DNA from 3 places in the Paraburkholderia sp. EB58 genome. Region 2 is predicted to be linked to each of the others. Evidence: predicted binding sites of a transcription regulator. Region 2 holds the regulator's gene; each other region holds the start of a gene.

Region 1 (10,642 bases), on a different contig from region 2:
ACGCCATCGAAGCCGCGGCGGTACGGGCACTCTTTCCGCGCAACGCGATGCGGCGTGCCTTTATCCGTGCGGTCGGCAAGAGCACGGCCATCGCCGCCGTGTACAGCGTGCTGCCGATCGCGTCGCTCCAGCAGGCGTTCGCAGAAACGAAAGCCCCGCAGCCCGAAAAGCGCGACCTCAACGTCGGCTTTCTGCCGATCACCTGCGCCACACCGCTGATCGCCGCGGAGCCGCTCGGCTTCTACAAAGAGGAGGGGCTGAACGTCACGCTGAACAAGTTGAGCGGCTGGGCGCTGGTGCGCGACCGGATGCTGAATCGCGAACTCGACGCATCGCACATGCTCGCGCCGATGCCGCTCGCGATTTCGCTTGGCGTCGGTTCGCAACCCACGCCGACGCGCGTCGCGACGATCCAGAACGTGAACGGCCAGGCCATCGTGCTAGCGCTCAAACACAAGGACAATCGCGACCCGCGCAACTGGAAAGGTTTCCGCTTCGCGATTCCGTTCGACTATTCGATGCACAGCTTTCTGCTGCGCTACTACCTCGCGGAGCATGGCCTCGATCCGGATCGCGATGTGCAACTGCGCGTGACGCCGCCCGCGGAGATGATCGCCAACCTGCGTGCGGGCAACATCGACGGATTTCTGGGACCCGATCCGTTCAACCAGCGCGCGGTATTCGACGAGGTTGGCTTCATTCATATTCTGTCGAAGGACATCTGGGCGGGGCACCCCTGCTGCTCGTTCAGTGTGCCCGACGCATTCGTGCGGCAGAACCCGAACGCGTTCGCCGCGCTGCTGCGTGCGAATCTGCGCGCAGCCGCCTATGCGAGCGATTCTGCGAATCGCGCCGAGCTGTCGAAAATGATTGCAACGCCTGCCTATCTGAATCAGCCTGAGCTGGTGATCCGGCAGGTGCTGACGGGCACCTATGCGGACGGCATTGGTCACGTGCACCGCGTCGCAGACCGGATCGATTTTCAGCCGCTACCGTGGTATTCGATGGCGACATGGATGATGACGCAGATGAAGCGGTGGGGTTATCTGAAGGGCGGCGTCGACTACCGTTCACTCGCGCAGCAGATATTCCTGCTGACCGACGCGTCCAACGCGATGAAGCAGATCGGCGAGACGCCACCGGATATTGCGGCCAACGGCGGCGAACGGCCGATTACGGTGATGGGACGCGCTTTCGACCCGATCCGACCCGACGCTTACCTCAATGGCTTTGCCATCAAACGCGCCTGAACGCAGGAAAACTGAATGACTGCAATTCGACGATTCACGTTGAGAAGCAAGGCGGCGCTATGCTCGCTTGCATTGCTCGCGCTGTTGCTGGCCATCTGGCAGGCCGCGACGCTCCCGAAGACGCCAGTCGCGACAGCTGCGACGACGGCGGCGAAAGCCACGAGTGCCGAGGCCGCCGAAGCTGCCGAGTACGCGGTGCTGATGGGCAAGGCGCCCGATCCGGGTGCGGACGGCGCTGCGGCGGATTCAAGGAAGGTCACCGGCTTCCCATCGCCCGCCGAGTTCGCTCACGAGGCCGCACGCCAGCTCGCGCATCCGTTCCACGACAACGGACCGAACGACAAGGGCGTTGGCATCCAGCTCGGCTATTCGCTGGTGCGGGTCGCGGCCGGTTACGCGATTGCGCTGCTGGTTGCGGTGCCGCTCGGTTTTGTGATTGGCATGTCGCGGCTTACGTTCCTCGCCTTCAATCCGTTCGTGCAGGTGCTGAAGCCAATTTCGCCGCTCGCCTGGATGCCGATCGCCTTGTACACGATCAAGAGTTCGTCGGCCTCGGCGGTGTTCGTGATCTTCATCTGCTCGGTGTGGCCCATGCTCGTCAATACCGCGTTCGGCGTCGCCGGGGTGCGGCGCGACTGGCTCAACGTGGCGCGCACGCTTGAAGTGCCGCCATTGCGCAGCGCGCTGTGGGTCGTGCTGCCCGCAGCGGCGCCCACCATCGTCACCGGTATGCGGATTTCGATGGGCATCGCGTGGCTTGTAATCGTCGCGGCCGAAATGCTGGTCGGCGGCACCGGCATCGGCTACTTCCTGTGGAACGAATGGAACAACCTGTCGCTGGCGAACGTATTGTTCTCGGTATTGCTCATCGGTCTGGTCGGTATGACGCTCGACCTGCTGTTCGCCCAACTTCAGCGCAGGGTGACCTATGTCAACTAAGTCGAACTCCCAGACGTCCGGCGCCACGAGTTTCGTCAGCGTCGAAGGGCTGATCAAGCGCTATCGGGACGACTTGCCGCCGGTATTCGAAAACGTCAGCTTCACGATCGAGCAGGGCGAATTCATCTGCGTAATCGGCCATTCCGGCTGCGGCAAGAGCACCATCCTGAACGTGTTGGCCGGTCTCGAGCGGCCCAGCGAGGGGCACGTGATCGTGCGCAACCGCGAGATTTCCGGACCAGGTCTCGATCGTGGCGTGGTATTCCAGAACCATGCGCTGCTGCCGTGGATGACCGTGGAAGGCAACATCGCGTTTGCGGTGCGCTCGCGCTATCCGGATTGGACACGCGAGCGGATCGCCGCGCACGGTGCACGCTTTATCGAAATGGTCGGGCTGAAGGGCGCCGAAAAGAAGAAGCCGTCGGAGTTGTCGGGCGGGATGAAGCAGCGCGTTGGCATTGCACGGGCGTTTGCGATCGAGCCGCGCATGCTGCTGCTCGACGAGCCGTTCGGCGCCCTCGACGCGTTGACGCGCGGCGTGATCCAGGATGAGCTGCTGAAAATCTGCACCGCGACGCAGCAGACCGTGTTCATGATCACGCATGACGTCGACGAAGCGATTCTGCTGTCGAACAAGATCATGCTGATGAGCAACGGGCCGCGCGCCCGGATTGCCGAGATCGTGGTCAACACGCTGCCGGCTAACCGTCAGCGCGAGACCATGCATCACGACCCGCAGTTTTACCGGATCCGCAATTATCTGGTCGATTTTCTGGTGCGACGTTCGAAAGAACTGAGCGCCACCCACGGCGACCGGCCCGATACCGGGCGCGTGGCCGCCGCCGCAACGCGGCTTGTTTATCCCGGGCTCGATGACGGCGCAGCCGCGCCGGTCGCAGTTGCACGGGCTGCCGGACCGAATCTCAAGGCGATTGCCTGATCTCTTACCCAAGGAACCAACCATGATTTCCAGCCGCAATGAAGTAACGCAGATGATCGTTTCCGCCAAGGTCGCGAAGGGCCTGAAGTGGAGTGAGGTTGCCGGGAAGATCGGCCAGAGCAAGGAATGGACAACGGCCGCGTGCCTCGGCCAGATGACCTTCAGCAAGCAGCAGGCCGAGATTGCCGGCGAGATTTTCGGGCTGCCGGACGAGGCCGTCGCGTGGCTGCAGATCGTGCCGTACAAGGGATCGCTCGAGACCGCGGTGCCGACCGATCCGCTGATCTACCGCTGGTACGAAATCGTCAGCGTGTATGGCACCACGATCAAGGAACTGATTCACGAAGAGTTCGGCGACGGCATCATGAGCGCGATCGATTTCTCGATGGATATCCAGCGTGAGGCCGATCCGAAAGGCGACCGCGTCAAGGTGCTGCTATCCGGCAAGTTCCTGCCGTACAAAACGTATTAACCGCGTTTTTTCCTTGGCCTCAATATGAATACCGCGAGCCTCATGCTGATCGAAGGCTTCTTCGACCCCGCCACCTGGACGGTCAGCTACCTTTTGCTGGATGTTCGAACGGGCGACTGTGCACTGATCGACAGTGTGCTCGACTATGACCCGAAGTCAGGCCGTACCGGCACGACGGCAGCCGAGAGGCTCATAGCTCGCGTTCATGAGCTTGGTGCGAAGGTCCAGTGGCTTCTCGAAACCCACGTGCATGCCGACCATCTGTCCGCCGCGCCCTACCTGAAGGAACGGCTCGGTGGAAAGATTGCGATCGGCGCGCACGTGACGCGCGTACAAGACGTGTTCGGCAAGCTGTTCAACGCCGGCTCGCAATTGGCGCACGATGGCAGCCAGTTCGATCACCTGCTCTCCGACGGCGAAACATTCGCCATCGGGGCGTTGCAGGCGCGCGCGATCCATACGCCGGGACATACGCCGGCGTGCATGACCTATGTGGTCAGCGACGGCGACGAGAGCGCGGCCTTTGTCGGCGACACCCTGTTCATGCCCGACTACGGCACCGCGCGCTGCGACTTTCCCGGCGGAGACGCCCGTACGCTCTACCGGTCGATCAACAGGGTGTTGAGCCTGCCGGCGGACACGAAGCTATACATGTGCCACGACTACCAGCCCGGTGGGCGGCCTTTGCAGTTTGTCAGCACGGTAGCCGAGGAGCGCGAACACAACGTCCATGTGCGCAACGGTATCGACGAGGAGGCCTTCGTTGCGATGCGCACCGCGCGCGACGCGACACTCAACATGCCGGTGCTGATGCTGCCGTCAGTGCAGGTCAACATGCGCGCCGGACATATGCCCGATCCGGAAGATAACGGAGTGTCGTATCTCAAGATTCCCCTCAACGCAATCTGACCGAGAGTTAGACATGAAAACGGAACCCCGAATACGCGCTACCACCGGCCACCAACAAGTGGGGCCCATTGCGCGATTGCAGACGGCCATAGTCCATTCGTGGATGCGGGTATTTGGACTATGTCACTCACCGGCTTAACGTTCGGTCGCGTGCCGGAGCGGAGTCGCCTAAAAACTTACGCGGTCACTCTGGAAACAAGTCCCCGGGATCTCACCGCTGAACTGCAAAAATAGTTGCATAGCCTGTCACCGTAGAATTTATTTTCTATTTCAAGTGCCTTGCCCAGCGCGGCTTAGCGCGGCGCTTGATGGGAATCCATCATTTTTCCGGCTGAACAAGCGGTTCGCATCAACTATCTTGGTTTCAACGAGAGGCCTGACCGTCCAGCGGTTCCGGAGCAAGGCTCGCAGAACTTCAACATCCAGCAGGAGACATCTCATGTCCGCGACTTCTGGCGTCGCCGGCGGTACACCCACGCCCGGCTTTGATGACAAGGCTTTCGACGACACCCTCAGCCAGCAGTGGTATCAGCCTGCCATTCCGCGCGCCGTGCTCAAGGAACTCATGAAGCGCAGCGACGCTGAAGGATGGCGCAACTTCGGCCTGTGGCTCGTGCTGCTGATCGCGTCCGGCGTGGTCGCGGCAATGACATGGGGCACGTGGTGGGCGGTGCCCGCGTTTTTCGTCTACGGCACGATCTATTCGTCAAGTGATGCCCGCTGGCACGAGCTCGCGCACGGCACGCCGTTCAAGAGCCGTGGGGCCAACGACTTCTTCTATCACCTGTCTTCGTTCATGACGATTCGCGAAGGCTACTGGTGGCGCTGGAGCCACGCGCGCCATCACACGCACACCTATTTCCAAAGCCGCGATCCGGAGATCCAGGTCGCCCGCCCGACGAAGGTCTGGCCCATCGTGATTGATTTCTTCGGCCTCATGGGTTGCACGCTTGAAGTCGGCAAGATCGTGCGCCATGCGTTCGGCCGTGTCGATGCCGCGACCGATGCTTTCCTGCCCGCCTCTGAAAAGCCCAAGATGATCTGGTCGTGCCGCATCTACCTGGCGGTTGTCATCTGCACGATTGCTTTGGCGGTCGCGATGCGCAGTTTCCTGCCGCTGATGTTCGTATGGACGCCGCGGTTCTACGGCGGCTGGCTCCATCAGTTGCTCGGCCTTACGCAACACGCCGGCCTCGCCGTCAACGTGAAGGATCATCGGTTGAACACACGCACCGTCTACATGAACCCGGTGTTCCGTTTTCTGTACCTCAACATGAACTACCACCTTGAGCATCATCTGTTGCCGATGGTGCCGTTTCACGCACTGCCGCGTCTGCACGAGGCCATCAAGGATCAGTTGCCTGCCGCCTATCCGAGCCTCTATGCCACCTATCGGGAGATGCTGCCGGCGCTGTGGAAACAGCGCTCCGATCCGCAGCACGTGATCGAGCGCACATTGCCGGTCAGGCGCACGGGGCAGGGCAGCTTTGCGGCACAGCCTAACGTGTGAAAAGACAGCCTGAAGAAAACATCAGATAGAACGGAGACTGCCGTGGCCATCGAAACCAGCAGCTTGAGGTGGGTCGTCGCCTGCGCGACCGATGACATTGATGAAGAAGACGTGATTCGCTTCGATCATGAGGGCGCGAGCTACGCGGTATATCGCATTGACGGCGGCTTCTTCGCGTCGGACGGCTGGTGTACGCATGAACGCGCGCATCTCGCCGATGGTTTCGTCGTCAATCGCGAGATCGAATGTCCGCTGCATCAGGGGCGCTTCGACATCCCAAGCGGCAAGCCGAAGAGCCCGCCCGTGTGCGTGCAGTTGAAAACTCATCCGGTACGCGTAGAAAACGGTCAGGTGCTGCTCGGCGTTCCCGGTCAGGACGCATCATGAGAATCCGCCCTACGATGGTCATCATCGGCGCCGGTCAAAGCGGCGCGCGCGCCGCGCACGCCCTGCGCGACAACGGCTGGGATGGCGGCGTCACGCTGCTCGGCAATGAATGCGTCGCCCCCTACGACCGGCCACCGCTTTCCAAAGCGGTATTGCTCGGCGAGAAGTCCACAGCGCAATGCGCGCTTTATGATGAAGCGTTTTATAGCGAGCAACGGATCGATCTGCGTATCGATGCCGCCGTTGAGCTCATCGACCGCGCCGCACGGCATGTCGTGGTGAAGGGCGGCATGGCGATTCCGTATCACCGTCTGCTAATCGCCACTGGCGCCGCGCCGCGCAAGCTCGCGGTGCCGGGATCGATGCTCGCGGGGGTGCATTGCCTGCGCACGGTCGCCGACGCCGGGCAGATCGTTGATGAACTGCAATCCGGTCGCCGGATTGCGATTGTCGGGGCAGGGTTCATCGGACTCGAGATCGCCGCGACGGCCGTGGCGCGCGGCTGCGAAGTGGTGGTGATCGAGACTGCCGCTCGTGCGTTGATGCGCGCCGTGCCAGAAGTCGTTGCCGGTTATCTGGTCGCACGTCATCGGCAGATGGGCGTCGATATCCGCTTTGCGGTTCAGGTGGAGCGGATTCTCGGCGAGCAACGTGTGAGCGGCATCAAGCTGTCCCACGGCAGTACGCTCGCGTGCGATTGCGTGATCGCAGGCATCGGCGTCAAGCCGCGCACCGAACTTGCGGAGGCCGCGGGCATCGACGTTGCGGATGGTATCGCGGTCGACGACACGCTGCGCACCAATGACCCATACATCTTTGCGGCCGGCGACGTATGTTCGTTTCCACATCGGCTGTTCCGCCGGCGAATCCGCCTCGAGTGCTGGAAGAATGCCGAGGATCACGCGCGCATCGTCGCGCGCAACATGCTCGACCGCGGTGAGACGTATTCGGAAGTCCCATGGTTCTGGTCCGATCAGTACGACATGACGATCCAGATCGCAGGCATGCCGGCCTTTGCTGTGACGACTACTGTGCGCGAGGTGGGCAAAGCGTCGCGTATCTTCTTCGGGCTCGACCGTGACGGCGTGCTGGTGGGCGCCAGTGGCGTTGGCCATGTAAGCGAGATTGCGCGCGACGTGCGCATCGCCCAGGAACTGATTGCCAGACGTGCCAACATCGATCCCGCGCTGCTTGCGGACCGCAACGTCAAGCTCAAACCGCTACTTGCTGTGGAGGCGTTATGAGTCAGCGCCTGGAAATATACCAGTCGATGTGGGCGATGGAACGACGTCGCACCGACGGCCGCGAGCGCACGCTCGAAAAGAACATCGAGATGATTGCGCGGGCCGGCTTCGACGGCGTGAGTGTGGGTTACGCGACGCGCGAAGAAGTCCGTGATCTCTCCAGTCTGCTCGCCGCCACCGGTCTTCACGCGGAAGCGCAGTGCTTTCCGCGCACGGTCGACGATCTGCAACCGGTGCTTGAACTCGCCACCGAATTCGGGGTTCACCATATCGATCTGCAGCCTGACGTGCGGCCGCGCCGCATCTCCGACTGCCTGACGCTGATCGACGGCTGGACTCGGCTCGCGGAACAGGTCGATTTTCCCGTGTACATCGAAACGCACCGTGACAGGATGACGACCGATCTGCACTTCACGCTCGATCTGCTCGACGAGCGCCCTGATCTCAAGCTTCTGGGCGACATCTCGCACTACCTCGTCGGGCGCGAGTTCGCGTGGCCCGTCTCCGATGAAAACCACGCGATGATGCACCGAATTCTCGATCACTCGTGGGCTTTTCATGGCCGTGTTGCGAGCCGCGAGCAGGTGCAGATCGAAATATCGTTTGAACCGCATCGCATGTGGGTCGAACTGTTTCTCGACTGGTGGCGTTACGGCTTCGCCTCATGGCGACAGCGCGCCGGTCCCGACGATTCGCTCACCTTCACCTGCGAACTCGGACCCAAACCGTACGCGATCATTGGCGCCGACGGCAATGACACGACCGATCGCTGGGCTGAGGCCTTGCTGATGCGAGACTGGATTCGTCAGCTGTGGGACGAGGTGATTCAGGAAGACGTGGCGTTGGCAGACAGTCGCTGAATCAATCGCTGAATCAGTCGCTTAAGGGAAGATTTTCACGCAACAGCACGGTGACGGGAATCTGCAGTCCTAACGTAACGCCGGGATCCCGGTGGTAGTGCCGTAGCACGATTTCGATCGAACGCATCGCTTCGCCGGCTGGGTTCTGGTCCAGCACGGCGTCGAGCGTGCCTTCGATCAGCAGTCGCCGCGATGTTTCATTGAGTTCGTGGCCGATGAAAACCGTCGAACGGGCGCGATCGAGCGCGACGAGCGTCGCGCCCACGCCTTCGTCACCGACTGAAATGTTGTAAATCCCGCGCAGGTCGGGATAGCGGCGGAAAGCATTGCGAGTGAGTTTCTCGGTAACAGCCGACTGCTCGCGGCTTTCTATCGTCTCCACGATGTCGCAGTTCGGAAAGCGGTGTCGTAGCACCGAACGGAAACCGCTTTCGCGTTCTTCATGACCGAGGAAATCATGCATGCCCGTCAACACGAGCACCTTGCCTCCAGCGTCGCCGAGAAAGCGCCCCATCAGTTCGCCCGCGACGCGTCCGGCGGACCGGTTATCAATGCCGACGTAGGCAAGGCGGCCGGTGCCCGGGAGATCGCTCGCGAGTGTGATGACCGGCATCGTGTGGCTCACCTGACGCAAGGCAGTGGTGATGTCTGGATGCTCATACGCGACGATCACGAGCGCGTCAGCTCTCTGCGTTGTCCGGCGGATCGTGTCAACCACGTGCGTGGGGTCGAGGCTGTCGAAGTAGGTGACAGCGCAGATCACGCGCTGGCTTTCGAACGCTTTCTGCGCGACTTCGAAGCCCTGTTTGAGCGACACGTAATACGGCACTACCGGCTGCTGCAACAGGATCGCAATGCGCAGCCAGCGCACCGAGACCGATTTAAGCGCGCGGTCGATCTCGAGCTTGCGTGCCCACTCCAGAACGCTCATCTCTTTTTCACGCGATACGCCACCGCGGCCGTTCAGTACACGGTCGACAGTTGCCTCGCTGACGCCAGCGGCTTTCGCGATGTCCGCCATGCTGGTTTTGCGGCGGGAAGTACCGGGACGGACAGACGTACGGCTAGCCATGTGTTGGATCGGAAGTCTCACAGAAAGAAGAACCGACGATGACGCGATCATCGCATCACTGCGCCGGCTCATCAAGCCGGTTACCTGAATCACCTATAGAACCCGCCTCAGTAGCGGGACTCATCAGGAGACAAAGATGAACCCGAAAATGCCCTTACTCCAACTTCGGCCGCTTGCCAGCCGGTTTGTGATCGCTGCCTGTGTGGCGTGTTCGCTATTCGGCGCGAACACAGCGCGAAGCGCCGAGCCACTGAACATTGTGATGCTAACGCATGGTGCCGCGACCAACGCGTTCTGGCAGGCCGTCAAAAAAGGCTTCGACGACGCTTGTGCGCGCGTGCAGGCCCATTGCCAGATGGTCTTCACCCAAACCGACGGCTCGATCGAGCAGCAAAGTGCGAACTTTCAGGCCGCGCTTTCGCGCAAACCGGACGCCATCCTGACAACGATCGTCGACGATTCGGCGCTGACTTCGGTGATCAACGAGGCGCGGGCGAAGGGCGTGATGGTGATCGCCTATAACGTGGACCAAAGCGGCGGCGCATCGGGGGCAGCGAAACGACAGTCGTTCATCGGACAAAACTTCGTGCCGGCGGGACGCAGCCTCGCGCAGCAACTCACCAGGCAATTTCCTAAGGATGGTCCGATCCGTGTGCTCATCGGCGTCAGTGCGCCAGGACAGAACTGGGCGGAGCAGCGGGCGAAGGGCGTGATGCAAGGTATCGACGACTGGAAGCGCGCCAACCCCGATCGCAAGATCGTGATCGACCGGATCGACTCGGGCACTGATCTCTCGGTGACGGGCGAGCGGGTCGGCGCCTATCTCACGGCGCATCCCGATACCACAGCTTACTTCGATATGGGCTTCTTCCATGCTGCCGTCGCACAGACGCTGAAGGATCGCGGCGTGCCGCCGGGCAAGGTGTTGCTCGCAGGATTCGACATCGTGCCTCAGGTGCTGCAGATGATGAAGGCCGGCTACATCCAGGCCGAAGTCGATCAGCAGCCGTACACACAGGGTTTCATGCCGGTGATGCAGGTGTATTTGGCGAAGTCATT
Region 2 (10,642 bases):
GGCTGCTGTTCGATGTTGCCGCCGAGACCCTGCGTACCATCGCCGTCGATCCGAAGCATCTGGGCGCGCAGATTGGCGCGGCGCTTGTGCTGCATACGTGGGGCTCTGGGGCTCGGCACTGACGCATCATCCGCACTTATGCTTTATTCGTCACCCCGCACACACCGAAACCCCGCATACACATACTGATAATGCGGCTGAAACCAGTTGCGAAACTCCGGTCTCAACATGCATTGTGCGGTTCTTGCCGACCCGCCCTTCAGCACGTAATGCTGCCCATCGAAGAAGTTCGCCGAATACCCCAGATAGAACGGAAACGGCTCGAACCCTGGCAACGCGTCGAATAACGTGGACGTCCATTCCCAGCCATTGCCGAACTGGCCTTCCACGCCGAACGTGCTGACGTTGTCGGGATGCGCGTCAACGGCCTGCGGATCCCATCCACGAAAATCGAAATTACCTGACGCCGCGTGTGGCGCGCCGTGGGTCGCGCGTTGCCACTGCGCTTCGGTCGGCAAGGCTTTACCGGCCCAGCGGGCATAGGCGCTCGCTTCGGCATGGCTGACATAGACGGGCCAATCGAGCGGCAACGGGATTTCTTCGAACATGGTCCGTAGCAGCCATTCGCCGTCGTCGGCGCGTTGCGACCAGCCGGCCGGGTGCGTGATCTGCTCGTTCTCCTTCCAGACCCAGTCCTTGTCTTTCCACCACGCCCGCTGGCGGTAGCCGCCGGCCATCACGAATTCGAGGTACGCACCGTTGGTCACCATGTAGCGATCAATTTCGAAAGCCGGCACGTCGACGCGCAATTCACCGAACTCGTTGTCCCAGCCGAACCGGCCGCTTTCGCGCGTCATGCCGAGCGTCGTCGAACCTGCCGGCACCGCGACCATCGGCGCGTGATCAGGCGCGCTGACTCGATCGGTACGCGCTGCTTCGTGGTAGCTGGAGCGCTGATCCTGGCCCGCACCGCGTCCAGCAATCTTCTGCACGAGCGGCAACTGGTGCAACATGTAAGCTAGGGTTTCGGCGTGCATCAGCCGATGTTCAATGGCGACGTTCAGCAGTTGCTCGGTCGAGCCGGTCTGCGCGCCATTCCCTTGAGGTTGCCCTTCGACGTTCAATGCCGCAAGCTCACGGTCGATCTGCGCTCGCGCTTGCTGGCCATACGCCCGTATGGCTTCCAGTGATGGCCAATCGCCTGGCACGTCGGTCGGCAGTCCGCCGTCGACCGGATCGATGCCGAACGCGAACAGGGTGTCGAGCGACGCATCGAAGGCGGGCAGCGAGCACAACCGCTCGTCGAACAGGTTGCGGTCGAACGCTTCGAGATGCCCGATATAAAACACGATCCGATGGCGCTCGCGGATCGGCCGTTCGTACAGGTACTCGGGTTTGACGATGGAGAAGAGGGCGTCAGTAATGTGACGCGCGTCGATCAGGCGCTGGACTAGCGGATGATGCGGGGCGGGGTCGCGATTCATATCGCCGGGTCTCCTGGATGGGGGACAGTTTGAAGACTGTACCTGAGTCGCAGAAGACGTGCCAGGCAGACGCACCGCCAGACGGGCGCGGCAGCCTTGGCCGCGCCATCTGTTAAGCCCGCAGCGGCAGGCGACTACACCTGCCGCAGGCCTTCGATATCGACGATACGGATGAACTTGCCTTGCGTGTCGATCAGGCCGCGCTTTTGAAATCTTGACAGCGTGCGGCTGACCGTTTCGAGCGTCATGCCCAGATAGCTGCCCATGTCTTCACGCGTCATGCGCAGGTTGAATTCCGCCGACGAATAGCCGCGTTGCGCGTTGCGCTCCGACACGTCGAGCAGGAACGCGGCGACCCGTTCGTCCGCGGACAGCGAGCCGAGCACCATCATCTGCGCCGCCTCGCGGACGATCTGCTCGCCCATCAACTTGTGCAGACGCTCCTGCATGGAGCCGACTTCGCGGCACAGATGCTTGAGCGCGACATACGGGACGATGCAGACGGTGCTGTCCTCGAGCGCCGTCGCGCTGCAGGCGTGCTTGTCGTCGCTAATGCCGTCGAGGCCGAGCGCCTCGCCCGCGAGGCGCAGGCCGGTCACCTGTTCGCGGCCGTCGCGGTGCGCCATGGTGGTCTTCAGGGAGCCGGAACGCACGGCATACAGATTGTCGAACGCGTCCCCGGAGCGGTAAAGCGACTCGCCGCGCTGCACCGGACGCGCGCTACAGATCAGCGCTTCGAGCTTTGGCAGCTCTTCAGAGGAGAGGCCTTGAGGCATACACAGTTGCCGCATCGCGCAGCTGGAACAGCGCGCGGCGCTGCGGGCGGCAGGGCGGGGAGAAACGCGGCGGGAGGAAGGGCGGGCTACCGGGGTGGGCGTAAGCATGGTGTACGGCCGTCTGTAAGGAAACAAACCCATTGTCCCACCATGGGTATGCGCTGTTTCGCGACAAAATGACGCGTGAAAAGGGTTTCCCCTGTTTGAGCGAGATCACGCGGCCGTGATGTTACGTCGCGCCCAGGGAACGCCGGGCGCCAGGTCACACTATGGCGCCTGGTTTACCTCGCTTAGGCGGCAGCGTCCGCCCGAGCGTCGGGCTCCTGTCCGGCAGCCGATGGAATCAGCAGTACCGGCAACGCTGCTTGCCGCACGCAGCGCTCCGCGACGCTGCCAAGAAAGAGCCGCTGGACGCCGCGGCGTCCGTGTGTGCCCATCACGAGCAGATCGGCGTTGAACGCGGTGGCGGCTTTCAATACGACGGTGGAGATATCGTCGATCGAGGATGCTTCGCCGACCGTCACTTCACCGGTGACGCCGCGCTCACGCATGGCCTGGTTGAACTCGGCGCCCAGTTCCTTGCCCTGCTCGATCATCCGGTTGCGCAGGATGGACGGGTCATAGCCCGGCGCCTCGAAGTACATCGGGGCGTTATCCACGACATAGAAAGGTTGGAGCACCGCGCCCATCGAACGGGCCAGGTTCAGGGCCGATTCAAATGCGCGGCGGGAGGTATTGCTGCCGTCGACCGCTACGAGGATACGTTTGTACATGTTGGACTCCGCGTTGGAAGGGTTCGTGGCCGGCTGCGCCTGATGCTGTTCTCCAATGGCGGCTTATTGCCGATTCCAGCTTAAATGATGGCCGAAGTATGTGCAGTTTTGTCAGGATGTAAATCAAACACTTGTCAAATTTCTGCGAGTAGGGTCATATAGTCTCCGCGCCGCCCAGCAGGCTTTTGCGGGCGTCGTTCGGGCCATTTGGCTAATTTTTGAGCAGGCAGCACGCACTGTTTGCCTTACAATCGTGGTCTATTCTGACAAGCAAACCCTTTCATCAATGATGAACGAGCGCAAATCGACGGGCTTGCCCGACAAGATCTACGGCGACATCCTGAACCGCATACTCGAAGGCGAGTACAAGGAAGGTGAGCGCCTGCCTACCGAGCACGCGCTCGCTGAACGTTTCGAAACCTCGCGGCCTACCGTGCGTGAAGCGCTGGCCCGGCTGCGCGCGGACGGCATCATCGTCACGCGTCACGGTTCGGGCACCACGGTCGCTCGCCGGCCCGATCCGGATGTGCGCCGCTTCGCGCCGCTCGAGACACTCTCCGATATCCGCCGCTGCTACGAATTCCGCATCGTCACCGAAGCCGGGGCGGCCGAGCTTGCTGCGGAGAAGGCCGAGGCGGAAGACATCGCCGCGATCCAGCACGCGTGGGACGAACTGGAGCGCATCGTCGAAACCCAGGGGATCGGCGCGAAGGACGACTTCTCGTTTCACCTCGCGGTCGCGCGGGCGTCGAAGAACCCGTTTTTCATTACCGTGATGTCCTTCATCGAAGAGCAGATCGTGTTCAGCATGAATCTGTCTCGCAACCTGTCGCTGGTGAAGACGGTCGAGCGGCAGCGGCTGGTGCAGGCCGAGCATCTGGCCGTACTCGAAGCGATCCGCCGCAAGGATGGTCCCGCGGCCGGCGATGCGATGCGGGCGCACCTCGAAAACGCGCTCGAACGGATGTTCGGTTCCTGAGTTCTCCCCGTCTTGCCGGGCCGCGTCGAACGCGGCCCGTTTTGTTTCAATCAGCCCGGCCTCGTGTCTGGCTTTTTCACGCCCTCTTGCACGCGTTAAGCCGCGTTGTCCCGAAGTGACTTCTCCCCGCCCTCTGCCTTTCCGTGATGCGCTGCTGGCGATGCTCGGCATCGCCCTTGTCAACATGCTGGTCGCGCTCGATCAGACCGTGGTCAGCACCGCCTTGCCGTCGATCGTTTCCGAGTTGCGCGGTTTCGAGTACTACGCGTGGATCGCGAGTGCGTACCTGCTGGCGTCGGTGGTGACGGTGCCGGTGTTTGGCCGGCTGGGCGACTATTTCGGACGCAAGCGTTTCGTGATTGCCGCGGTGATCGTCTTCACGGTCGCCTCGGTTCTGTGCGGCGTGGCGCCCAGCATGCCGTTTCTGGTGGTGGCGCGCGGTCTGCAAGGCGTTGGCGGCGGAATGATGGTGGGCACCGCCTTCGCCGCGATTCCCGATCTGTTCCCCGATGCCCGCGCCCGGGTGCGCTGGCAGGTGATCATGGCGGCGGCTTACGGGATCGGCACAGCGGCGGGGCCGTCGCTCGGCGGCTGGCTGAGCCAGCAGTTCGGCTGGCGCTCCACCTTCCTCGTCAACCTGCCGGTTGGTGTGTTTGCGCTGTATTTCATCTGGGCGCATCTGCCCAATTACCGGCGTGCGGTCAGCGGCCAGGTGCGCATCGACTGGACCGGCGCGGTGCTGGTCGCGCTGGTGCTTGGCGGCTTGCAGACGTTTATCGAAGCGGTGCCGAAGTCGGGCCTCACCACGGGCAATCTGGTGCTGGCGGCACTGGTCGTGCTCGGCGCCGCTGCGCTGCTAATCTGCGAGCGCAGCGCCTCGCATCCAATCATCCCGCTCGATCTGTTCAGGGATCCCCAACTCGTCACGCTGTTCACGCTGTCGCTGCTGTCCGGCTTTGTCATGTTTTCGCTGATTTTCTTCGCGCCGCTGCTGTTGCAGGGCGGTTTTGGCCTGACTCCGCAGCAGGCGGGTCTGCTCGCCACGCCTATCGCCGCCTGCATCGCGCTAGGCAGCGTGATCAACACGCGGATTGTGATTCACATGCCGAAGCCGACGCTGATCCTGTCAATCGGCTTCATGCTGCTGGTGATCGCCTCGGCCGGCATTGCGCTGGCGACGCCGGCCACGCCGCATCTTTACCTTGAACTGGCCATGGGCGCGGTCGGGATCGGGCTTGGCTTCATTCTCAACAACCTGAACGTCTTCGGCCAGGAGATTTCGGGCCGCGAGCGCTTCGGCATTACCACCGCGCTGTTGCAGTCCACGCGAATGGTGGGCGGCATGCTGGGCACCAGTATCGTCGCCACGATTATCAACCGGCGCTACGAGGCAGGTGTCGCCGAGTCGTTGCAGGTGCTCGGCGAACCGATCGCCTCCACGTGGCTGCCCAAACTGGCTGACCCGCGGATCCTGATCGACCCGAGCCTGCGCGGTACCTTACTGGGCGAGCTGGCGCACGCGGGGTTGGCTGGACCTGCGCTCGTGGAAGCGGCGCGCCGGGTGCTGGTTCAGTCCATCCATATCGGAGTGGTGCTCACCGGCGCCGCCGCGCTGATGGCGGCTTTCGTGGTGCGCCGGATCTCGCATATCACCTTTAAGCGCAGCAGCGGCAGCAACAGCGGCACGCCAGCAGCGCATTAATCGCTTTTCAGGGTGCGCCGTACGGCGCTCCTGAATCTTTTTCGCCTCTGCCGAACGAATCGCAGGCAATAAAAAACGCGTAAAGAGCCCTATGCACGTTGGGTCGGTTTTGCACCTACCTACCTGGATAGGTGTGTGGTCTTTCAGGGTCCCGCAAAATTCATACAAATAACGGCCAATCCACCTGAGAAACTCGCCATGGAATTACTCGAAAATCATTGGAAAGCACCTGTCACGATTCAAAACCGTACGGTCGACACCGCTGAAGAGACGCCATCCACGGTTGACCGCCATCTGATCATTGCTTACCGCAAAATGAAAAAGGAAAGCCAGCGGCGTTTCTGGGCACGCTTTGGCGTGACGCAATCGCGCGGCAGTCGCTTCGAATCCGGCGCAGAAATTCCGCCGCCGGTTTCAATCCTGCTGGGGCTCTACTTCCTGAAGACGGTTTCTGACGGCGATTTGGGCCGTGCTGAACGGGTGATTTATAGCCGCGACGCTGCCGCCTTGCTTAACCCGGGTCAATAAGGCCGAGCTGCGCGGCAATCACGGCTGCCGCGCGCCTTGAGTTCACTCCGAATTTCGCTCTGATATTCTTCACGTGGAAGTTCACTGCGGCTTCCGAGCAACTGAGAATATGTGAAATCTCCCAGGTGGATTTGCCGCGCGCGGTCCAGTTCAGGCATTCACGCTCGCGCGGCGTCAACTGCGGCATCACCGTCTTCGCATGCGTATGGACATGGCGGCTGCTGGTGTCGATCACCACATCGCGCAGCAGGGCGAGATTGGGCAGCACGCCGTCGATATGTGTCCAGAACGCGTCGTTCGTATTGAAGTTATTGGCGAAACACAGCATGCCGGCTTCCTGATTCGGGCCGTGGATCGGCAATGACAGGCCCGAGCGCAGCCCCGTCGCGCAGGCAAGCTCGTAGAGCGCCCGCTGTTGCCGGGTGGCAAACAGTTCCGGCGACCAGATCAGTGGCGCCGAGCGGGTCAGGCAATGAGTGACGACAGGATCGATATGTACGAAACCCTGCTCTTCATAACTGCGCTGCCACGCTTGCGAATACGTGCTGCGAACATAAGCATCTTCAAGGCGCATGCCCGGCCGCGGCAGCATCGCAATTAGAACCCGATCAAACCCCCAGGTGCCGGCGATCGCGGTGAGCGCGTTGAACCACGTCGTTTCGTCTGGGGCGTCCACCAGTGGCGACATTTGCTCGATAAAATGTAGCGACACTTCGTTCTCTCAATCGCAGCAGCCCGGCCGCGGGTTTCGTCGGCGCGAACTCGCGACCGGCATGGGTATTGGGCAGCAATTTATCACCGTTTATTACTCAACGGTTCAAAACGCAAAGTCAATCTCTTCTAATCCGGCTACTCGGATTCTCATCGCGCAGTCTATAGAAATCTAAAGATCTCTGGTCGACAAAAAATTTGCCTGGGCCGGTGGCCAGTTGTAAGACCTTACGGCCCGCGGCGCGCAGCGCCTCACAATTGTTAAATCAAATCCATCTGAAAACGATTTCCCCAACCGATTTAACAATTTTGGCGACGGATATTTGAACCGATCGGTATCATAGTTTCAAAGATCGACTGACGGCAATAAAAGTCCCGACGTTTTTCTAACAATAAAAACCGAATGTTTTGGCTCAAATGTACAGCGCGGTTCAAATCGTTCGCTGAACCAATTGCGTGATCCCGATAGAAACAGGGTTTGGGGAAATAGAGCGCCGTTCAATGCGGTCAAATTGACCGTTAATATACGATTAGGAATGTTTTACCTGGGCCGTTTTATTTGTCGCACTTTGACGACGGAGTGTCCGTATCATCGGATAGGGCGCCTCCGCTCCCGAACGACCTCCTGCGGCTACATGCCCCTCCGGCAAAAATGTTGTCATACGAAATTTCGAGGCCTGTGCGGTCCGGAAAAATCTCCCGCATCGGTCGTGCAACGCCCAAGCTGTAAGGAACTATAAGATTTCTTTTGCCTGACGAGTCACCGTCTGCGGAAGATGTGATCCGAATGCTTTTCAAATGTTGTTTGACAACATTGCGGGCTGGATGCTACCTTGGCATCAATTCTTCAATACTGTCTTGAGGTGCCATGAAAACTTCTCCCATCCTCGATAGCGAGTTCGCCGCCACCGTCATGGCTGTGCCGCCGCTGGCCCGCCGCGCCGATTACTCGCTCGACGCCGCCGAAAACCGCAAGCTGATCCAGCACATCGAGGCAGGCGGCGTGCGCACCTTGCTGTACGGCGGCAATGCCAACCTGTATCACGTTGCCGTCAGCGAATACCGCGAGCTGCTCGATCTGCTCGCAGAGAGCGCAGGCCCGGACACGCGGGTGATTCCGGCCATCGGCCCGGACTACGGCAAGATGCTCGATCAGGCGCGCATCCTCGCGCAGACCTCCTACCGCACAGCCATGGTGCTGCCGCTCGCCGGATTTACCACGTCCGAAGGCGTGGAAGCAGGCCTGACCCGCATCGTCGACGCAGCGGGCATCCCGCTCACGCTCTACATCAAGAGCGAAAACTATGTGGACGTCGACACGCTGGCACGTCTGGTGGAGCGCGGCACACTCATTGCCGTGAAATACGCTATCGTGCGCGACAACCCTGCCAAGGACGACTATCTGCGCCGCCTGCTGCAAAGCGTGCCGGCTGCGAAGGTGGTGTCCGGCATGGGTGAGCGTCCGGCACTGGTGCACGTGCGCGATTTCGGCCTCGCTGCCTGGACGACGGGCTCGGGCTGCATCGCCTCGCACGCGGTGACGGCGTTGTTGCATGCTGTCAAGGCCGGCCGCATGGAAGAGGCGCAAGGCATTTACGACGCTTTCATGCCGCTCGAAACCTTGCGGGACGAGATTTCGCTGATTCGCGTGCTGCACGATGCAGTCACGTTCTCGAAGATCGCCGACATGGGTCCGATGCTGCCGCTGCTGAGCTCGAGCCCACAGGAGGATCATGCGGGTATCGATCAGGCGACGCAGGCGCTGCTGGCATTCGAAGGCCAGTTTGCGCAGGCTTCCGCGGCGCGCTAAAGATCCAGCGGTTCAAAAGCTAAAAGGCTAAAAGGAATACATGATGCAGATCACCGGAGACATGTTGCTCGGAGCTTCCGCAGTGCGCGGAACTCAGGGCACGCTGCGCGCGTTTGACCCGGCGCGTAACACGGAAATCGAACCCGCATTTGGCGCGGGCGGCGCAGCGGACGTCGAGCGCGCCTGCGAACTCGCGGCCCAGGCCTTCGACGCCTACCGTCACGTCTCGCTCGAGACGCGGGCGCGTTTTCTCGAAGCGATTGCCGAGAATATCCTCGCACTCGGCGATGCGCTGATCGAGCGCGCGCACATTGAATCGGCGCTGCCGAAGGCGCGTCTCGAAGGCGAGCGCGGCCGCACGGTCGGTCAGCTCAAGCTGTTTGCATCGCTGGTTCGCGAAGGCCGCTGGCTGACCGCCACGCTCGATTCCGCGTTGCCGGAACGCAAGCCTTTGCCGCGTTCGGATCTGCGTCTGCAGAAGATTCCGGTTGGACCGGTCGCGGTGTTCGGCGCCAGTAATTTCCCGCTGGCGTTTTCCGTCGCGGGCGGCGATACGGCCTCCGCACTGGCGGCGGGCTGCCCGGTGGTCGTCAAGGCGCATCCGGCGCATCTCGGCACGTCCGAGCTGGTGGGCCGGGCGATCCAGAAGGCAGTCGCCGACAGCGGTCTGCCCGAAGGCGTGTTCTCGCTCGTGGTCGGTGCGGGTAACGAAATCGGCGAAGCGCTGGTCAAGCATCCTGCTATCAAGTCGGTGGGCTTTACCGGCTCGCGCCGCGGTGGCCTCGCGCTGGTCGAGATCGCCTCGAAGCGTCGCGAACCGATTCCCGTGTTCGCCGAAATGAGCAGCGTCAATCCGTTCTTCGTGTTCCCGGGTGCATTGGCAAAGCGCGCTGAAGCGCTGGCGAGCGCTCTGATCGACTCGGTCACGCTCGGCGTTGGCCAGTTCTGTACGAATCCGGGTCTGGTGCTGGTACTTGAGGGCCCGCATACGCGCGGCTTTATCGACGCGGCAGCGAAGGCACTCGCCAGCAAGGGCGAGCAGACGATGCTGACGGCAGGTATCGCTGCAGCCTACAAGGACGGCGTTGCACGACGCGTCGCGAACAACGGTGTGCAAAGCGTGGCGCAAGGCGCGTCCACGGACGCGACGTGTGCAGCATTGCCGGTGTTGTTCGAGACCTCGGCAGCGCAATTCCTTGCCTCGGCGCAGCTTGAGGACGAAATCTTCGGGCCGAGTTCGCTGATCGTCACCTGCGCGGACATCGGCGAAATGCTTAAGGTGGCCGAGCATCTCGAAGGCCAACTGACCGCGACGCTGCAGCTCGAAGCGGACGACTATGCGCTGGCGCGGCAACTGCTGCCGACACTCGAGCGCAAGGTGGGCCGAATTCTCGCGAACGGTTTCCCGACCGGCGTCGAAGTGTCGTACGCAATGGTGCACGGCGGGCCGTTCCCGGCCACTTCCGATGGACGCGCCACGTCGGTGGGCGCAACCGCGATCGAGCGCTTCCTGCGTCCGGTCTGCTATCAGGATCTGCCGGCCGAGTTGTTGCCCGAAGCGCTGCACGACGGCAATCCGCTCAACCTTTGGCGTTTGCGCGACGGTAAGCTGATGCAGGGTTAAAACCGTAACCTGACCACGCGCAGGCAACCAGAGGACATGGCATGACCGAGACGAACCGACGCTATCCCGACCCCGCTGTCCGCATCCTCGATCCACGGTTCAAGGATTTACGGCTGGCGTCGGCTTCGGTCGAATGCCTGTATCAGGGCGCGCGTTGGTCGGAAGGTCCCGTGTGGTTCGGCGATGGGCGCTATCTGCTGTGGAGCGACATCCCGAACAACCGCATCCTGCGTTGGGATGAGCAAAGCGGCGTGG
Region 3 (10,642 bases), on a different contig from region 2:
GAAAAATGGCTAAATTTTGTGCAAGTGCACATCTCATCCTATGTGCGCAATACCTAAGTCTGCAATAGAGTCTGCCGAGTACTGCACTAATTACTTAACATCTGTTTGCGGCGCTGCAAAAATCTTAATTTCGGGTTATCCTCGTTAACCCTTGACGCGTGTGCGACATTGGGACGCGTTGACCTGGCCCCCGAATCGAGTGATGCGCCTAATCGGCGCAATCAGACCGTAATGTGTATTTCAATGCTTTCAGTTTGACGGCCTTGATCCGGACGTTTTCCTGCTTCAGCCCTTTAAAGAACAAATGCAATCCCCACCGCTTCTAAGCCTCCTGATCTGGGTCCCCATCGTGGCGGGCATCATCGTTCTGCGAGCGGGTTCCGGTTCGCCCGGCCGCGCTCGCTGGCTCGCACTTATCGGTGCAATCGCCGGACTCCTGCCTGTCATTCCGCTGGTCGCGGGTTTCCAGAACGGCGTGCCGGCCATGCAGTTTGTCGAGAACGTCAAGTGGTTGCCGTCGTTCGACATCGCATGGCATCTTGGCGTAGACGGGATCTCACTGTGGCTGATCGTCCTGACCGCGCTGACGACCGTCGTCATCGTGGTGGCGGGATGGGAATCCATCAAGCTGCGCAGCGCACAGTATTTCGGCGCGTTCCTGATGCTGTCGGGCTTCATGCAAGGCGTGTTCAGCTCGCAAGACGGCATGCTGTTCTTCGTGTTCTTCGAAGCGACACTGATTCCGCTATACCTGTTGATCGGGACGTGGGGCAACAAGAACCGCTCGTACGCGGCGGTCAAGTTCTTCTTTTTCTCGCTGATCGGCTCGCTGATGATGCTGATCTCGATGCTGTATCTGTATGCACAGACTCACAGCTTCGACCTCGAAATCTGGCGCTCGGCCCAACTCGGTTTCGTGCCGCAGATGCTGGTTTTCCTCGGCTTCCTCGCCGCCTTCTCCGTGAAGGTGCCCATGTGGCCGGTGCACACCTGGCTGCCTGACGTCCACCTTGACGGACCGACCGGCGCAGCCGTGATGCTCGGCATGCTGAAGATCGGCGGCTATGGCCTGCTGCGCTTCGCGCTGCCTATCACCCCGCAAGCGAGCCACTTCTTTGCGCCGGCGATGATCACGCTGTCGCTCGTGGCCGTGATCTATTCGAGCCTGCTGGCACTCGTGCAGACCGACATCCGCAGGCTGCTCGCGTATTCGTCCGTGTCGCACATGGGCCTCGTCACGCTGGGCTTGTTCATCTTCAATCCGCTGGGCCAGGAAGGCGCGATCATGCAGATGATCTCGTACGGTCTGGTGTCCGGCGCCTTGCTATTGTGCACGGGCATGCTGCACGATCGCACGCAAACCGGCTCGATCGACGCCTACGGCGGCGTGGCCAACACAATGCCCAAGTTCGCGGTCTTCGTGATGCTGTTCTCGATGGCGAATGTTGGCTTGCCCGGCACCGCTGGCTTTGTCGGCGAGTTCATGGTCCTGATGGGCGCGGTCGGTTTCAACTTCTGGATCGGTGCACTCGCGGCGCTGACGCTGATTTTGAGCGCGTGCTACACGCTGTGGATGTACAAGCGCGTCATCTTCGGTGCGATCGCCAATGTGCGAGTCGCGAAACTAAGTGACGTGAGCAAGCGTGAGTTCGTGCTGCTGGGTGCCATGGCGGTATTGGTGCTGGGCATTGGTATCTATCCAAAGCCGTTCACGGATGCCATCAATCCGTCGTCGACCAGCCTGCTCGCGCAGACCAACCGCACGCCGCAACCGGTCGAGGCCGCCTCGGTCGAAAACGGCGAACGTTTGCAAGCCCGCGCTGCGGTAAACGCAACACACGCACCGGGCTGATTGCACTGATTGTTTAGCAGCGCCGTGTCTTCCGAAGGGGATACGGCGCGCTCGCTTTTGTTTTACCGAAGTGTGCGCAGCCCTCTGGATGTACGGTCGTTACAGGCTCGCGGTCCGTAGCGTTAGCAGTCGTTTTATCTCTTGATGTAAAGCAAGCACCGGTCATGTGCACAGAATTGTGCGGCAACGTGTCGCACGATTTGCGACTCGCAAGAGATCGTTGCAAAAATAGTTCTTTATAACAAGTTAACGACGCTTTACCATGCGACCGCTTACTAATGGAGAGCGGTCGGATGATGTTCATTGAAGACGTAAAGAGCAGGCAATCGATATGAAAGAAAAGACTCTACGGGGGGCGATGAGTTCCGTCGCCATTGGGCTGGTAACGCTGCTCTCAGGTTGTAGCAACCTGGATATCCTGGACCCCAAAGGCAGCGTGGGCGTCGCGGAGCGTGACCTCATTGCCACTTCGACATGGGCCATGCTCATCGTCGTGATTCCGGTCATTGCGCTGACGCTGCTGTTCGCGTGGCGCTATCGCGCATCTAACAAGAGCGCCGAGTACCGTCCTAACTGGTCGCATTCCACGGGCATTGAGATCGCGGTGTGGACCATCCCCACGCTGATCATTCTGTTCCTCGGTGTGCTGACCTGGAAGAGCACGCATGAGCTCGATCCGTACCGTCCGCTCGAATCGAGCGTGAAGCCGATCAACGTCGAAGTGGTCGCACTCGACTGGAAGTGGCTGTTCATCTACCCCGACCTCGGCATCGCTTCGGTCAACCAGCTCGCGATTCCCGTGGGCACGCCGGTGAACTTCAATATCACGTCGGACTCGGTGATGAACTCGTTCTTCATCCCGCAGCTCGGCGGCCAGATCTACGCGATGGCAGGCATGCAGACGAAGCTGCATCTGATTGCTGACGAAGCCGGCGACTACGCAGGCGAATCGGCCAACTTCAGCGGCAAGGGCTTCTCGGACATGAAGTTCCGTGCGCTTGCCGAGTCGCCCGCAGATTTCAACGCATGGGTCGCGAAAGTGCGCGCCTCGTCGGACAGCCTCGACATGAACCGCTACAACGTCGTGTCGCAGCCGGGTGAGAAAGCGCCGGTCACCTACTTCTCGTCGGTCGATCCGAAGCTCTTTCACAACATCATCGCCCGCTATAACAACGGCAACGTCATGGATCTGAAAGACGCCAGCAACTGTAAGGCCAAGGGGTAAAGCATGTTTGGTAAATTAACCCTCGACTCGATTCCGTACCACGAGCCGATTATTATGATGGCCGCTGCGATGATGGGCATCGCGGCGGTGGCGGTGTTAGGCACCGTGACGTATCTCGGCAAGTGGCGCTACTTGTGGAGCGAGTGGCTGACGTCGGTCGACCACAAGCGCCTCGGCGTCATGTACATCGTCGTTGCGATGATCATGCTGCTGCGCGGCTTCGCCGACGCAATCATGATGCGCACGCAATTGGCAATCGCGTATCACAACCCTGGTTATCTGCCGCCGCATCACTACGATCAGATCTTCTCCGCGCACGGCGTCATCATGATTTTCTTCATGGCGATGGTGTTCATGGTGGGCCTGATGAACCTGATCGTGCCGCTGCAGATCGGCGCACGTGACGTGGCATACCCGTTCCTGAACTCGCTGTCGTTCTGGATGACGGCAGTCAGCGTGATCCTGATCAACGTTTCGCTCGTGATCGGTGAATTTGCGCAGACCGGTTGGCTGGCTTATCCGCCGCTGTCGGAGCTGAAATTCAGTCCGGGTGTGGGAGTAGATTACTACATCTGGAGTTTGCAGCTCTCCGGTATTGGTACCTTGCTGACCGGGATCAACTTCTTCGTCACGATCGTCAAGATGCGCGCGCCTGGCATGACGTTCATGAAGATGCCGGTGTTCACGTGGACGGCACTGTGCACGAACGTGCTGATCATGGCTGCATTCCCGATTCTGACGGTCACGCTGGCCCTGCTCGGCCTCGATCGTTACCTCGGCATGCACTTCTTCACGAATGAAGGTGGCGGCAACGCCATGCTGTATCTGAACCTGATCTGGGCGTGGGGCCATCCGGAGGTGTACATCCTGATCCTGCCGGCGTTCGGTATCTTCTCGGAAGTCATCGCGACGTATGCGAAGAAGCCGCTGTTCGGCTACAAGACCATGGTCTATGCGACCTGCGCGATCATGGTGCTGTCGTTCCTCGTGTGGCTGCACCACTTCTTTACGATGGGTTCGGGCGCAGACGTGAATGCCTTCTTCGGCATCGCGACCATGATCATTGCGATTCCGACTGGCGTGAAAGTCTTCAACTGGCTGTTCACGATCTACAAGGGCCGCCTCGAGTTCTCGACGCCGGTGCTGTGGACGCTCGGCTTCATGGTCACCTTCACGATCGGCGGCATGACCGGCGTGATGATGGCGATTCCGGGCGCGGACTTCGTGCTGCACAACAGCCTGTTCCTGATTGCTCACTTCCACAACGTGATCATCGGCGGGGTGCTGTTCGGTTATCTGGCTGGTTTCAACTACTGGTTCCCGAAGGCGTTCGGTTTCAAGCTGAACGAAAAGCTCGGCAAGGCCGCATTCTGGTTCTGGCAGGTTGGCTTCTGGGTCGCGTTCACACCGCTTTACGTGCTCGGTTTCATGGGCATGACGCGCCGTCTGAATCACTACGACAACCCGCAATGGCATCCGTGGCTGCTGCTGGCTGAAGTGGGTGCAGTCCTGGTCGCTATCGGTATTGCGTGTCAACTGCTGCAGATCTACGTCAGCATTCGCGACCGTAATCTGCCGGGTAACCGCGACGTCTCGGGCGATCCGTGGGATGGCCGTACGCTGGAATGGTCGACCACGTCGCCGCCGCCGGTCTACAACTTCGCGCTCGTGCCGACGGTGCATGAGCTGGATGCGTTCACCGATATGAAGCAGCGCGCGAAGGTCGACAAGACCAAGCTGGTGTACCGCGACATTCACATGCCGTCGAACACGAGCGCTGGCCTCATCATCGCCACGTTCAGCCTGGTGCTCGGCTTCGCCGCAATCTGGCACATCTGGTGGCTCGCGATCATCGGCATCGTCGGGGCGATTGGTACGGTTATCGTCCATAGCTTCAGCGACGACCACGGCTATTACATTCCCGCCGAGACGGTTCGTCAGATCGAAGAAGGACGTAGCGCAGGTAAGGCGCTTGAATTGGCAGAGGTGGATTAATGTCACAGACGACTACTTTAGGGCACGACGTCCATCACGACGCGGATCACGTGCCGTCGCAATCGGTGTTCGGTTTCTGGCTGTACCTGATGACCGACTGCATCATCTTTGCTTCGCTGTTTGCAGTTTTTGCAGTGATGAGCCACCAGTTCGCCGGTGGCCCGACCGCCAAGGACATGTTTGAGATTCCGGGCGTCGCGCTGGAAACGGCGGCACTGCTGCTGAGCTCGATCACCTACGGCTTCGCCATGATCGGTGCGCACAAGGGCAAGAAGGGCATGCTGCTCGGCTGGCTCGTAGTGACGTTCCTGCTCGGCGCGTCGTTCCTCGTGCTCGAACTGCGCGAATTTGCGCACCTGATCTCGGTGGGCGCGGGTCCGGACCGCAGCGCGTTCTGGTCGTCGTTCTTCACGCTGGTCGGCACGCACGGTTTGCACGTGACGTTCGGCTTGCTGTGGATGATCGTGCTGGGCGTTCAGGTGATCCGCAGTCCTCAGCTGAGCGAGCGCGACCTGACGCGCCTGACGTGCCTGAGCCTCTTCTGGCACTTTCTGGACATCGTCTGGATCGGTGTCTTTACCTTTGTCTACCTTACGAGTGTGATCTAAATGGACCACGGACATACCGCTCACTCGGGTGAGAGCCACGGCAGCTTCGGTAGCTACACGGCTGGCTTCATCCTGTCCGTTCTGCTGACTGCTGCGGCATTCGGCATCATCATGACCGGTTCGTTGACCGGCCAAAGCGCGGTGCTGGCAATCGCCGGCCTGGCGTTTGTGCAGATCATCGTGCACCTGGTGTTCTTCCTGCATATGAACACCTCGTCGGCACAACGGTGGAACGTCATGGCGTTCGGCTTTACCGTGCTCACCGCCGTCATTCTGATCGTTGGCTCGTTGTGGATCATGCATAACGTCAGCATGAACATGATGTCGCGTTAAGCAGCGTTAGATGTATGCAGAACGGCCCCTCCAGGAGGGGCCGTTCTGCATTCTAAGCTAGTGTCGTTACTTGCGGCGCGGCGCCTTCGGCGCTGGCGCTGTTGTGTCGCGAATCACCAGTTCCGAAAGCGGCACCTTGTACGCGTCGCGCTTGGGCTTGATGCCTTCGATACGATCGATCGTCAGCGCGACCGCAATCGACGCGATCGCGGCGGTCGGAAAACCGACCGTGGTGAGCGCGGGACGAAACTGATGCGCGAGATGGATATTGGTCAGCCCGATCACCGAAAGATCCTGCGGCACACGCTTGCCGATATCCGTCGTCGCCTGGATCGCACCAATCGCCATCAGGTCGTTGGTCGCGAACAGCGCCGTCAGTTTAGGCTGCTCATTGAGCAGCGCGCGGGCCGCCTCGTAGCCCGCCTCGATCGAATCGCGGCAAGCGTGGACCTTCACTGCGTCCGCGGCGACACCTCGGGCAGCCAACGCCTCGACGAAGCCACGAAGGCGCGTCGATTGCGGTCCACCGGACCCTTCCCCCAGCAGCGCGCCAATCCGGCGATGACCAAGTTCGTACAGATGCGCGGCGGCGAGACCGCCCGCGTGTGTGTAGTCGACCGTGACGCAGGGCAGCGCGCGCGTCGCCTGAGCGCTCTCCCACATACACAGCACAAGCGCCGAGCCGCGCTGCGCAATATCGGCGAGTTCGCCCGCGCTGACGTCGGTGTTCATCACAATCACACCGGCGGCGAGCGTGCCGGCGATCTTGTCGAGGTAGGCGCGCGCAATCGCCGGGTTGTCGTCCGTGTTGCAGACCAGCAGGAAATAGCCACGCCGCCGCGCAGCGGTTTCAGCTTCCAGCACGAACTCAGGATAAAACGGGTTCGAGATATTCGAGAGCATCAAGGCGAGCGTGGATGTGCGCCCCTCGGCCAGTGCCCGCGCCGTGAGGTTAGGGCGATAACCGAGTTCGCGCACGGCGGCCATGACGCGTTCCACGGTGGTCGGCTTCACCTTCTGAGGATTGCGTAATACATTGGAAACAGTGGCCGCGGTGACCTGCGCGCGCTGCGCGACTTCGGCGAGTGTCACCATGAATGACGCATCGCAGCGAGGGTAAACGAGCGGTGAGCCATAGGGTATGGCCGCTTTTCTAATGTTTCGCCCATATATTGAGACGCTGTTGTAAGGGTTGCGTGTCCAGAACAGCTCGGCTAATTTCATGTTCAGGCACAGGAGGAAGACATGTTAATTCAAACAGCCATTTTGCCGTCGAAAAATTTAAGCGCTTAAATTTCACGACCCCCGGCCCGGGAATGGCCACCGCGAGCCACTACAAGCCACCATAAATTGAATATTGGAGACAACCATGAAGTTCAAAGCTGGGAAGTTTTTGCTGGCGGGTATCGCGTGTCTCGCGATGACGGCCGCAACCTACGCCGACGCCGCGACGCTGAGGGTCACGGTATCCGCACGCGGCAATCAGCGCGCGGTGTGGCAAAGCGCGTTCGATCAGTTCGAGAAGGCCAATCGGGATGTCGACCTGAAAGTGACCTATGTCGGTGAGGAGGCCTACAAGGTGCAGATGTCCGGCTGGCTCGCGACCGATCCGCCTGACGTGCTGAGCTGGCACAACGGCGAGCGCATGGCTTATTTCGCCAAGCGCGGCCTGCTCGACGACCTGAGCGCCGACTGGCAGAAGGACGGCTGGAACCAGACCTACGCCGCGGTCAAACCTCCGTCAACATACGCCGGCAAGCAATACGCCGCGCCGCTCGGCTACGACTCGTACGGATTCTTTTACCGCAAGGACCTGTTCGAGAAAGCGGGCATTACGGACGAACCCAAGACATGGGACGAGTTTCTCGCCGACTGCAAGAAGCTGAAGGCGGCGGGCATTGCACCGATCGCCGTGCCGGCCAAGGACTCATGGACACTCGCGGCCTGGTTCGACTATCTGGACCTGCGCATCAACGGCTACGCGTTTCACGAGCAACTGATGGCGGGCGACATCGCCTACACCGACCCGCGCGTTCGCAAGGTCTACGCGACGTGGAAGACGCTGATCGACGATAAGTACTTCGTCGACAACGCGCTCTCGTATGACGTCGATTCGGTGAGCCCGCTGCTCGTCAACGGTCAGGCCGCGATGATGCTGATGGGCACGTTCTTCTCGGCAGGCCTACCGGCTGCAACCCGCGACAAGATGGGCTACTTCCGCTTCCCGGTGATCGACTCGGCCGTGCCGATGGCCGAAGACGGTCCGGTCAACATCCTGATGATTCCCGCGAAGGCCACCAACAAGAAGGATGCGCACCGTCTGCTTGCCTTCATGGCGCAACCGCAGATCAACGGTGAACTGGCGAAGGGCTGGGGGCAGTTGCCGTCGAACAACCAGGCGCCTGAGCCGCAGGACCCGATCTCGAAGATCGGCTTCCAGATCCTCTCGAGCACGCCCGGTGGTGTGGCGCAGTTCTACGACCGCGACATGACCAAGGAAATGGCCGACGAGGGTATGAAGGGAATGCAGCAGTTCTATAGCGATCCTAACCAGATCGATGCGATCCTGAACCACCTCGAACAGTTCCGCCAACGGATCTACAAGAAGTAGGCGAAGGCATGCCCGGGTTGTGGCGTATTGCGCAGCGTGTCTGAGCAGCGAATGCGCCGTAACCCGGCAATCTGCATCTGGACGAGGAACCTGAACGTGTCCACCACCATGTCCGACAAAGCCGTGCCCGTCAGCCGCACACGGCGCAGGGCGCCTGCGCCGCTGAGCCGTCGGCGCAATCGCGCGGCGTTGCTGTTCCTGTTGCCGGGCGGCCTGCTGTTTGCGATCTACGTGATCTACCCAATAATCAGCAGCATCGTGCTGAGCTTCTATAACTGGGACGGCATGACGCCGCGGGTTTTCGCGGGACTCGACAACTACCGCGAACTGCTGCACTCCGACACGTTCTACACGGCGCTGAAGAACAACGTCATCTGGCTTGTGCTGTTTCTGCTCGCGCCGCCCTGCGGTCTGGCGCTCGCGCTCTATCTGAACCAGAACGTGCGCGGTATCCGGCTCGTGAAATCGCTGTTCTTTGCGCCGTTCGTGCTGCCGGGCGTTGTGGTCGGGCTAGTGTTCGGCTGGTTCTACGATCCGACCTTCGGCTTGCTGAAGCTGGTCGTCGGACACGGCGTGCCGGTGCTTGGCGATCCGCGCTACGTGACCTACGGCATCATTTTCGCCGCGCTGTGGCCGCAGATTCCGTTCTGCATGATTCTCTACCTAACGGGGCTCACCGGCATCAACAGCGAGGTGATCGAAGCGGCCCGCATGGAGGGCGCCGAAGGCCTCAAGCTGCTATGGCACGTGATCCTGCCGCAACTGCGGCCCGCCACGTTCATGGCCGTCGTGCTGACGGTGATTGGCGCGCTGCGCAGCTTCGATCTGATTTCGGTGATGAGCGGAGGCGGCCCATTCGACAGTTCGACGGTGCTCGCCTATTTCATGTACGACCAGGCGATCAAGTACTACCGCGAGGGTTATTCCGCTGCGATTGCGGTTGTGCTGTTCATGATCATGCTGATCTTCATCGTGTGGCAATTGCGGCGTCTCGTGCGCAGCGAATCCTGAGGAGCCGACATGTATCCGATGCCTGTTGCCCGCTGGCGTCCCGGCAGCCGCCTGCTCTACAAGCTCTCGCTACCGTGCGCGTTGCTGCTTTGGCTGTTGCCCTTGCTCGCGGTGCTGGTGACGTCGATACGCTCCAGCGACGAACTCTCGGCCGGCAATTACTGGGGTTGGCCCGAACACTTCGCGCTGGCCGAAAACTATGGCACGGCACTCACGCAAACGCCGATGCTCCATTACTTCTGGAACAGCATCCTTATCACGGTGCCTTCAGTGGCGGTGTCGATCTTTCTGGCCTCGATGGCGGGACACGCGCTGGCGAACTATCGCTTTCGCGGCAATCTGCTGCTGCTCGCTATCTTCGTGGCGGGCAACTTCGTGCCGGTGCAGATCCTGATGATTCCGGTTCGGCAACTGACGCTGACTCTCGGCCTGTACAACACCGTGTTAGGGCTGGTGCTGTTTCACACCGCTTTTCAGACCGGTTTCTGCACGCTGTTCCTGCGTAACTTCATCCGCGCCTTACCGTACGAACTGATCGAGGCGGCACGCGTAGAAGGCGCGAGCGAGTGGGCGGTCTACACGCGCATCGTATTGCCGCTCGTGCGGCCGGCGCTTGCCGCACTCGGCATCCTCGTCTTCACGTTCGTCTGGAACGACTATTTCTGGGCGCTGTGTCTCACACAAGGCGATGACGCGGCGCCTATCACCGTGGGCGTCGCGGCGCTTAAAGGGCAATGGACGACCTCGTGGAATCTCGTTTCCGCGGGGTCGGTGCTGGCCGCGCTGCCTTCGGTCGCGATGTTCTTTGCCATGCAGAAGCACTTTGTGACCGGACTCACGTTCGGCGCGACCAAGGGATAGCGGCGCGGGCCGCGATCGCTGCGACCGCAGCGCTCACCACGATCACAACGTCTAGCGGGAGCACCATGCATCTAGGAGTTTGCTATTACCCCGAACAATGGCCGCAGCATCAATGGGACAGCGATGCGCGCCGGATGGCGGAACTG

The links. The regulator FNR, encoded in region 2, switches genes on or off when oxygen is low (the NO sensors DNR and NnrR bind a similar motif). The targets are predictions, from matches to a motif close to TTGATNNNNATCAA.
Region 1: a site for FNR is predicted at 4,816-4,829, ahead of P3T40_RS43205 (fatty acid desaturase). Genes of this name have one in related genera too.
Region 3: a site for FNR is predicted at 1,994-2,007, ahead of cyoA (ubiquinol oxidase subunit II). Genes of this name have one in related genera too.

The regions. Positions count from the first base shown of each region.
Region 1 is NZ_JBNDMQ010000065.1:5,146-15,787, reverse strand. Features, by position in the region: gene P3T40_RS43230 (CmpA/NrtA family ABC transporter substrate-binding protein) at 1-1,250, shown strand, start outside; gene ntrB (nitrate ABC transporter permease) at 1,266-2,189, shown strand; gene P3T40_RS43220 (ABC transporter ATP-binding protein) at 2,179-3,129, shown strand; gene cynS (cyanase) at 3,152-3,601, shown strand; gene P3T40_RS43210 (MBL fold metallo-hydrolase) at 3,626-4,510, shown strand; gene P3T40_RS43205 (fatty acid desaturase) at 4,950-6,020, shown strand; gene P3T40_RS43200 (non-heme iron oxygenase ferredoxin subunit) at 6,063-6,407, shown strand; gene P3T40_RS43195 (NAD(P)/FAD-dependent oxidoreductase) at 6,404-7,651, shown strand; gene P3T40_RS43190 (sugar phosphate isomerase/epimerase family protein) at 7,648-8,511, shown strand; gene P3T40_RS43185 (LacI family DNA-binding transcriptional regulator) at 8,525-9,532, opposite strand; gene P3T40_RS43180 (sugar ABC transporter substrate-binding protein) at 9,720-10,642, shown strand, end outside.
Region 2 is NZ_JBNDMQ010000013.1:208,280-218,921, forward strand. Features, by position in the region: partial or broken gene P3T40_RS20840 (IS91 family transposase) at 1-139, shown strand, start outside; gene P3T40_RS20845 (SUMF1/EgtB/PvdO family nonheme iron enzyme) at 144-1,484, opposite strand; gene fnr (fumarate/nitrate reduction transcriptional regulator Fnr) at 1,619-2,368, opposite strand; gene P3T40_RS20855 (universal stress protein) at 2,551-3,033, opposite strand; gene P3T40_RS20860 (FadR/GntR family transcriptional regulator) at 3,323-4,012, shown strand; gene P3T40_RS20865 (MFS transporter) at 4,173-5,714, shown strand; gene P3T40_RS20870 (XRE family transcriptional regulator) at 5,913-6,242, shown strand; gene P3T40_RS20875 (helix-turn-helix transcriptional regulator) at 6,226-6,930, opposite strand; gene P3T40_RS20880 (dihydrodipicolinate synthase family protein) at 7,822-8,763, shown strand; gene P3T40_RS20885 (aldehyde dehydrogenase (NADP(+))) at 8,807-10,387, shown strand; gene P3T40_RS20890 (SMP-30/gluconolactonase/LRE family protein) at 10,429-10,642, shown strand, end outside.
Region 3 is NZ_JBNDMQ010000004.1:373,153-383,794, reverse strand. Features, by position in the region: gene P3T40_RS08925 (complex I subunit 4 family protein) at 305-1,852, shown strand; gene cyoA (ubiquinol oxidase subunit II) at 2,184-3,077, shown strand; gene cyoB (cytochrome o ubiquinol oxidase subunit I) at 3,081-5,072, shown strand; gene cyoC (cytochrome o ubiquinol oxidase subunit III) at 5,072-5,680, shown strand; gene cyoD (cytochrome o ubiquinol oxidase subunit IV) at 5,681-6,013, shown strand; gene P3T40_RS08900 (LacI family DNA-binding transcriptional regulator) at 6,080-7,108, opposite strand; gene P3T40_RS08895 (ABC transporter substrate-binding protein) at 7,383-8,624, shown strand; gene P3T40_RS08890 (carbohydrate ABC transporter permease) at 8,733-9,635, shown strand; gene P3T40_RS08885 (carbohydrate ABC transporter permease) at 9,645-10,496, shown strand; gene P3T40_RS08880 (beta-galactosidase) at 10,562-10,642, shown strand, end outside.